One region of the Pseudomonas sp. GW822-FHT02D10 genome, then DNA from elsewhere that is predicted to be linked to it. Evidence: predicted binding sites of a transcription regulator. Region 1 holds the regulator's gene; each other region holds the start of a gene.
What was found. Region 1 encodes sigma-54, which starts transcription at its own class of promoters, with help from an activator protein. Its sites were predicted from a motif close to ANTGGCATNNANNTTGCTNT; they were not measured.
Positions count from the first base shown of each region.

Region 2: a site for sigma-54 is predicted at 913-932, ahead of AC1RPZ_RS25370 (flagellar basal body rod protein FlgF). Genes of this name have one in related genera too.
Region 3: a site for sigma-54 is predicted at 906-925, ahead of flgB (flagellar basal body rod protein FlgB). Genes of this name have one in related genera too.
Region 4: a site for sigma-54 is predicted at 644-663, ahead of glnA (glutamate--ammonia ligase). Genes of this name have one in related genera too.

Region 1 covers NZ_JBXAOB010000004.1:179,797-181,960, reverse strand. The annotation lists gene lptB (LPS export ABC transporter ATP-binding protein) at 1-254, shown strand, start outside; gene AC1RPZ_RS08715 (RNA polymerase factor sigma-54) at 438-1,931, shown strand; gene hpf (ribosome hibernation-promoting factor, HPF/YfiA family) at 2,041-2,164, shown strand, end outside.
Region 2 covers NZ_JBXAOB010000023.1:5,963-8,126, reverse strand. The annotation lists gene flgG (flagellar basal-body rod protein FlgG) at 1-72, opposite strand, end outside; gene AC1RPZ_RS25370 (flagellar basal body rod protein FlgF) at 118-858, opposite strand; gene AC1RPZ_RS25365 (sigma-54-dependent transcriptional regulator) at 1,210-2,164, opposite strand, start outside.
Region 3 covers NZ_JBXAOB010000015.1:70,480-72,643, forward strand. The annotation lists gene flgC (flagellar basal body rod protein FlgC) at 10-453, opposite strand; gene flgB (flagellar basal body rod protein FlgB) at 457-864, opposite strand; gene cheR (protein-glutamate O-methyltransferase CheR) at 1,240-2,067, opposite strand; gene AC1RPZ_RS21545 (chemotaxis protein CheV) at 2,113-2,164, opposite strand, start outside.
Region 4 covers NZ_JBXAOB010000018.1:26,558-28,721, reverse strand. The annotation lists gene thiI (tRNA uracil 4-sulfurtransferase ThiI) at 1-429, opposite strand, end outside; gene glnA (glutamate--ammonia ligase) at 760-2,164, shown strand, end outside.

The DNA of each region.
Region 1 (2,164 bases):
TTATCCTGCTCGACGAACCGTTCGCCGGCGTGGACCCGATTTCAGTGGGCGACATCAAGCAGATCATTCATCACCTCAAGGCCAAGGGCATCGGCGTGCTGATCACGGACCACAACGTCCGCGAAACCCTGGACATCTGCGAAACCGCTTACATCGTCAACGATGGCCAGTTGATCGCCGAAGGCGACGCTGAAACCATCCTGGCCAACGATCTGGTCAAGGAAGTGTATCTGGGCCATGAGTTCCGCCTGTAAGCACTGAGGTGTCTGGCCTGTCGTCTGGGCACTGCCTCAATAAAACTTTGCATGCTTTTATTGTTACAGCGCTCTAGGCAAACACTTCAGTTTCAGGCATATAATTTGCTTATGTTTGGCGCTCCGGCGCCCTGTAGTGGATGGCGCATGTGCGCCGGCGAATTAAGGTGTTAAGCCCCTGCCATGAAACCATCGCTAGTCTTGAGAATGGGCCAGCAGCTGACGATGACACCGCAGCTGCAACAGGCCATCCGCCTGCTCCAATTGTCGACCCTGGACCTGCAACAGGAAATCCAGGAGGCATTGGAGTCCAATCCAATGCTCGAACGCCAGGAAGAAGGCGACGACTTCGATAACGCCGACCCGATGGCGGACAACATCGAGCAGAAACCCAACAGCGATATCCAGGAACCTTCCTACCAGGAAACCGCGCCCACGGTGGATAACCTCGAGGAAGGCGACTGGAACGAGCGCATCCCTAACGAGCTGCCGGTCGACACCGCCTGGGAAGACGTTTACCAGACCAGCGCCAGCAGCCTGCCGAGCAACGATGATGACGAATGGGACTTCACCACTCGCACCTCCGTCGGCGAGAGCCTGCAGAGCCATCTGCTCTGGCAATTGAACCTGGCGCCGATGTCCGACACCGATCGGCTGATCGCCGTCACCCTGATCGACTGCATCAACAATCAGGGCTACCTGGACGAAACGCTTGAGGAAATCCTCGAAGCCTTCGATCCGGAACTGGACATCGAACTGGACGAGATCGAAGCCGTCCTGCATCGCATCCAGCAATTCGAGCCTGCCGGCATCGGCGCACGCAACCTCGGCGAATGCCTGTTGCTGCAACTGCGCCAACTGCCCGCCAAGACCCCTTGGTTAGCCGAGGCCAAGCGCCTCGTCATCGACTACATCGACCTGCTGGGCAGCCGCGACTACAGCCAGCTGATGCGCCGCATGAAGCTCAAGGAAGATGAACTGCGCCAGGTCATCGAACTGGTACAGAGCCTCAACCCGCGTCCGGGTTCGCAAATCGAGTCCAGCGAAGCCGAATACGTGGTGCCTGACGTCATAGTGCGCAAAGACAACGAACGCTGGCTGGTGGAGCTGAACCAGGAGTCGGTTCCGCGTCTGCGCGTCAACCCGCAATACGCCGGATTCGTCCGTCGCGCCGATACCAGCGCCGACAACACCTTCATGCGCAATCAGTTGCAGGAAGCGCGCTGGTTCATCAAGAGCCTGCAAAGCCGCAACGAAACCCTGATGAAAGTCGCCACCCAGATCGTCGAGCACCAGCGCGGCTTCCTCGAGTACGGCGATGAAGCCATGAAGCCGTTGGTCCTGCATGACATCGCCGAAGCGGTCGGCATGCACGAGTCGACGATTTCACGGGTGACCACGCAAAAATTCATGCATACCCCACGCGGTATCTATGAACTGAAATACTTTTTCTCCAGCCACGTCAGCACCTCTGAAGGCGGTGAATGCTCGTCCACAGCGATCCGCGCGATCATCAAAAAACTGGTTGCTGCGGAAAATCAGAAAAAGCCGTTGAGTGACAGCAAGATCGCTGGTTTACTGGAGGCACAAGGCATTCAGGTGGCCCGCCGCACCGTCGCCAAGTACCGCGAATCCTTGGGGATCGCGCCTTCGAGCGAACGCAAGCGGTTGATGTGACGGGCTACGCCATAGCGTTCCAGGGTGTGTTCGAAAGTTTTTCGGACACGCTCTAGTGGCAGGCAAACCAGCCTGCCGCCTTATGCACTGGCAACGAAGGAGAAGCTGTATGCAAGTCAATATCAGTGGACACCAACTGGAAGTGACCGAACCCCTGCGCATCTACATCGGCGAAAAACTCGAACGATTAGAAAGGCATTTCGACAAGATCACCAATGTGCAGGTCACGATGA
Region 2 (2,164 bases), on a different contig from region 1:
GTTGGAAATAGTCGTCAGGTTGGTGTCCTGGGCGGACAGACCTGTTTTGGCAACCCATAAAGCCGGAAGCATTCGATTCTCCTCGTGCGCCTGTTTTACGGCGCGACGTTCTGATAATTAGCTGATCTGCAAGACCCGAGCCATGGCCTGGTCGTCGTCTTTGGCGGTGTTCATCATCTTGATGTGCAGCTCGAATTGCTTGGACAAGGCCAACACCGAGGTCATCTCTTCAACGGCGTTGACGTTGCTCGACTGAAGGAAACCCGACACCAGTTGCACGTTGGCGTCGGCCGGTGCCGGCTTGCCATCCGCGGTCTGGATCGTGCCGTCCAGCCCCTTGGTCATGTTCTTGATGTCCGGGTTGACCAGCTTGATGCGGTCGACCTCGGCCATGACGCGCGGACCTTCGCCCATCGCTCGAATACTGATCGTGCCGTCCTGACCCACTTCGATTTTCTGTTCTGGTGGCACCGCAATCGGACCCGCGTTACCCATGACTGGCATGCCGTTGCCGGCGCGCAACACGCCCAGGGCGTCGACATTCAGGCTGCCAGTGCGCACATAGCTTTCGCCGCCATTGGGATTCTGCACGGCAATCCAACCGTTGCCAGTGACGGCCACATCGAGGTCGCGACCGGTTTCAATCATCGCGCCAGGAGAGAAGTCGGTGGCCGGACGTTCGGTCAAGGCAAACGCTCGCGCCGGAAAGCTGTCACCAAACACCGGCATCGACCGCGCCTGCTCCAGGTCCTTTTGAAAACCGTTGGTGGAGATGTTCGCCAGGTTGTTGGCATGAGCCTTTTGCGCCAGTGCGTTCTGGCTGGCGCCGGTCATTGCCACATAAAGGTACTTGTCCACAGTCTTTCCTCTGCATGTCGGACGTTTGCCGCCCACCGCTGTACTGCTGAGCCTCAAGCAATTTGCAGACCAACTCCCACACAGGGCTTCGCAGCCCTCTAAACAAAGGACTTGAGAGGAATCAGAGGAAAATGGGCAATTGTGTCAAAGACGAAAAACCGGCGCGGTTATGCCGTTTGGCGGCAACGCTTGACCTTGGGCAGCGGCCACTACCGCCATCGCGAGCAAGCTCGCTCCCACAGGGTTATGGAATGCTCACAAATTATGCGGCCACTGAAGACTCATGTGGGAGCGAGCCGGCTCCGGGCGGCGATCCGACGATGACACCAGCATAAACACAGCGGGTACCCGCTATGACTCGGTCTTGCCGACTTCATATTCACGCAGCTTGTTGGCGATGGTGGTGTGGGATACGCCAAGGCGCTTGCCCAGCAGGCGACTGCTCGGGTATTCGGAATACAGCCGCTCCAGCACAGCCTTTTCGAAACGCCCGACAATCTCATCCAGCCCGCCTTCCAGCGAGAAATCCCCCAAGGGTTGGCGCACACCGTAATCCGGCAGGCGAATATGTTCAGCCTTGACCGTGCCGCCGTCACACAACGACACCGCCTGAAACAACACGTTCTCCAACTGCCGGACGTTGCCCGGCCAGTGGTAATGACTGAGCCGATCCATCGCCGCTGGCGCCAGTTTCGGCAACGGACAACCAATCTGCCGGCTGGCCTGATCAAGAAAGTGCTCCACCAGCGGCGTCAGCCCGTCGAGGCATTCACGCAATGGTGGAATGTGCAGCGAAAGCACGTTCAAGCGATGGTAAAGATCCTGACGGAACTCCCCACTCGCACACAGCTCGGACAAATCGACCTGCGTTGCGCAGATCACTCGCACATCCAGATAAACCTCTTCATCGCTGCCGACCCGGCGGAAGCAACCGTCCTGCAAGAACCGCAGCAGTTTCACCTGCAAGCGCGGACTCATTTCCCCGACACCATCGAGAAACAACGTACCGCCCGCCGTCAGTTCCAGCAGCCCGAGCTTGCCTTCGGCCCGTGCCCCCTCGAATGCACCTGGGCCGTAACCGAACAGCTCGGTCTCGGCCATCGACTCCGGCAGCCCGGCGCAATTGAGCGCCATCAACGGCGACTGCCCGCGTGGGCTGGCCAGATGGCAGGCGCGCGCCAACAGTTCTTTACCGGTGCCGGTCTCGCCTTCGATCAGCAGCGGCGCATCCAGTGGCGCCATGCGTCGCGCCTCGCGAACCACCGCCGCCATGACCCGGGAACTCTGGAATATGCTGTCGAAGCCG
Region 3 (2,164 bases), on a different contig from region 1:
CGCCCCTTATCACTGACCGAGGGTCAGGACCTTCTGCATCATGGTTTTGGCGGTGTTCATCATTTCCGCGTTGGTCTGGAACGAACGACTGGCAGAAATCATGTCAGCCATTTCCTCAACCACATTGACGTTGGGGTAATAGACATAACCCTTGGCGTCAGCCGCCGGATGGTTCGGCTCGTAGCGTGCTTCGAGGTTGCTTTGATCTTCGACTACACCGAGTACCTGCACGCCCTGGCCTGCGGCATCCTGGTTCTGGAACAGCGAATCGCTGCCACCGGATTGGCCGCCCTGGAACATGGTGGCAAACACCGGGTGACGGGCACGGTAGGTCTGATCGATGCTCGAAGAGACGGTCTCGGCGTTGGCGATGTTACTGGCGACGGTGTTCAAGCGAGTGGTTTGAGCACTCATGCCGCTACCGGCAATGTTGAAAACACTGGACAGAGACATGGATTACTCCCCGCGCAGGGCTGATACCAGCCCTTTGAATTTACTGTTGAGCAACGTGAAGCTGGCCTGGAAGTTGACCGCGTTTTCCGCGTAGTTCGACTGTTCCAGTTGGGCGTCCACGGTGTTTTGGTCAATCGACGGTTGCATCGGCGTGCGATACAGCAGCGACTCGTCACCACTGCTCAGACCTTGGGCTTCGATATGACGGCTATTGGTCATGTTCAAAGCGAAGGTGCCGTTCTTGTTCTTGTCGTTCTGGGCGGCCAGCACCGACGAGAAGTCCAGATCCCGAGCCTTGTAGTTCGGGGTATCGGCGTTGGCAATGTTGTTGGCCAGGACCTCGGCACGCTGAGCGCGGAAGCCCAGGGCTTGTTCGTGGATACCGAGCGCTTTATCGAAGCTGATGCTCATGTCGGAAACCTTTGGGTGACCTGATTTTTCGTAACAGGGTTATAGCAAGCCTCGTGCCAGCTTATAAAACCCTATAAACCGGGGCTTTGCGGGCGGCGGCAAAGCGGCAATGCCAGAAAAGCGGCAACGGATTTCCGTCGCCTGCCGCTTTTCTGCCGCTTGTCACGACGTGGGAGAACAACACCGGACCCTGTGGGAGCGAGCTTGCTCGCGATAACGGTGTGACAGGTTGCATTGATGTCGACTGATACGACGCTATCGCGAGCAAGCTCGCTCCCACAGTGGACCGGGCAGATCATTGGTGATTGTCGGGCATAAAAAAACGGGAGCCCCCTGAGGGCTCCCGTTTTTTATGCAGCACCGACTACCGGTCAATCACTTCGCCTGGTAGATGATCCCCGGGCTGCACTGGACCATCTGGTAGTGATCCGGCAAACCGTTCAGTGCTTCGGAAGCACCCAGGAACAGATAACCGCCTGGCTTCAGCGTGCTGTGAATGCGCATCAGGATGTCTTTCTTCACTTCGGCAGAGAAGTAGATCAACACGTTGCGACAGAACACGATGTCGAACTTGCCGAGACTGGCGTAGCTGTCCAGCAGATTGAACGAGCGGAACTCTACGCGACTTTTGATCGGCGCCTTGATTGCCCAACGCCCCGGCCCTTTCGGATCGAAATAACGTTGCAGGCGCTCCGGCGAAAGACCGCGACCAATCGCCAGGCTGTCGTACTCGCCGGTCTTGCAGTTGGTCAACATGGTCCCGGACAAGTCGGTCGCAACGATCTGCACCCCCATCTTCAACTGCCCCATATTGACCCGTTCGAACTCGTCGATCGACATCGACAGCGAATACGGTTCCTGCCCGGACGAGCAAGCCGCCGACCAGATCCGCAGACGCTGTCCGGGACTGGCCTTGATGGACTCAGGCAGCACTTTGTTTTTCAGGACTTCAAACGGATAGGTGTCACGAAACCAGAGGGTTTCGTTCGTCGTCATCGCGTCCACCACCATCTCGCGCAAACCACTGCGTGGCTGGGTCTGAATGCGCTGAACCAACTCACCCAAGGACTTGATGCCTTGCTGTTCCATCAGTTTGTTGAGACGGCTCGACACCAGATACTGCTTGTTTTCACCGAGCAAAATACCACAGGCTTTTTCCAGGAAGACCCGGAACTGTTCAAAATCCAAATTACCCGTAGACAATGATGCCGCCTCTTAAATCGTGTTGACCGCCAGGAGCGAAAGCCACTAGCTGTTGTCTGCTGCTTTGATCCGGTCGACTACCCGGGATGCCAGGTCA
Region 4 (2,164 bases), on a different contig from region 1:
GATTCCGGCGGCGCCGCACTGACGGCGCAGCTGGCTGCCGACGTATTTCTCGACATCCATCGAGCTGAATTCGTGCTTGCCGGCACGCTTGCAGCGCACCGAAAAAATCTTCCCGGCCAGCGACTCACCGAAGTGCTGCTTGCACTTGGCGACTATGTCGTCGAAGTCGCCCAACGGGTACTCGTCAACCTGCAGGAAGTGCGCGATGCCCGGCATGCAGCTCAGGCGCTCGGTCATGTCCTTCAAGGCTTTGGGGTCAGTGACGTGCGTTTCCAGCTCGAGGTTGTCCCACACGCCGTTCACCACCACGGCCGGGTCCAGATCGCGGAGCACGGCACGGATGTTTTTGGCCAATTGACGGATGAAACGCATCCGTACCGGGCGGCTCTTGATGGTGATCTCGGGGAAGACTTTTACGATTAGTTTCATGAAAACAGCGCGCGCAGGGCCAGCCGAAAAAGGGGGGCGCGGATTATAGCGGAAATTGCTCAAGGTTTAACCAGTTAATGTGCAGAAGGTTTTCAGCGCACCAAAACGGGTCATTTGTGGAATTGAGCGCTACATTAAGGGGCGAGATTTCCCGCTCTAAGGCGCTTTGCACCTTTATAAGCGTGATATTGGGGCAGAAAACCCAAGTCAGGGCACTGGCATGCAATTTGCTCCCTTGTGAGGCAGGTTGCCATGGCAGAGTATTCGCGCCGGCATCACCCACATTCTAAGGGCACTCCACTACCCGCCCGAAGCCACCCGGAGGACACTATGTCGAAGTCGGTTCAACTCATCAAAGATCATGACGTCAAGTGGATTGATCTGCGCTTCACTGATACCAAAGGCACTCAGCACCACGTGACCATGCCGGCCCGTGATGCGCTGGATGAAGCCTTCTTCGAAGAAGGCAAAATGTTCGACGGCTCCTCCATCGCTGGCTGGAAAGGCATCGAAGCTTCCGACATGATCCTGATGCCGGACGACACCACTGCCGTCCTCGACCCGTTCACCGAAGAGCCGACCCTGATCCTGGTTTGCGACGTGATCGAGCCTTCGACCATGCAAGGTTATGACCGTGACCCACGTGCCATCGCCAAGCGCGCCGAGGAATACCTGAAGTCCACCGGTATCGGCGACACCGTTTTCGTCGGTCCAGAGCCTGAGTTCTTCATCTTCGACGAAGTGAAGTTCAAGTCCGACATCTCCGGTTCGATGTTCAAGATCTACTCCGAACAAGGCTCGTGGATGTCCGACCAGGACGTGGAAGGCGGCAACAAAGGCCACCGTCCAGGCGTCAAAGGCGGCTACTTCCCGGTTCCGCCGTTCGACCACGACCACGAAATCCGTACCTCCATGTGCAACGCCATGGAAGAAATGGGCCTGGTCATCGAAGTTCACCACCACGAAGTGGCGACTGCCGGCCAAAACGAAATCGGTGTGAAGTTCAACACACTGGTCGCCAAGGCTGACGAAGTTCAGACCCTGAAGTACTGCGTGCACAACGTGGCTGATGCTTACGGCCGCACCGCGACCTTCATGCCTAAGCCACTGTACGGCGACAACGGTTCGGGGATGCACGTTCACCTGTCCATCGCCAAAGATGGCAAGAACACCTTCGCTGGCGAAGGTTATGCCGGCCTGTCCGACACCGCCCTGTACTTCATCGGCGGCATCATCAAGCACGGTAAGGCCCTGAACGGCTTCACCAACCCGTCGACCAACTCCTACAAGCGTCTGGTCCCAGGCTTCGAAGCTCCAGTCATGCTGGCCTACTCGGCTCGCAACCGTTCCGCTTCGATCCGTATTCCTTACGTGTCGAGCCCTCGCGCTCGCCGTATCGAAGCACGCTTCCCGGATCCAGCAGCCAACCCGTACCTGGGCTTCGCTGCACTGTTGATGGCTGGCCTGGACGGCATCCAGAACAAGATCCACCCTGGCGACGCCGCTGACAAAAACCTGTACGACCTGCCGCCTGAAGAGGCGAAAGAGATCCCACAAGTGTGCGGCAGCCTGAAAGAAGCCCTGGAAGAGCTGGACAAAGGTCGTGCGTTCCTGACCAAAGGCGGCGTTTTCAGCGACGACTTCATCGACGCTTACATCGCCCTGAAAAGCGAAGAAGAAATCAAAGTACGCACCTTCGTACACCCACTGGAATACGAGCTGTACTACAGCTGCT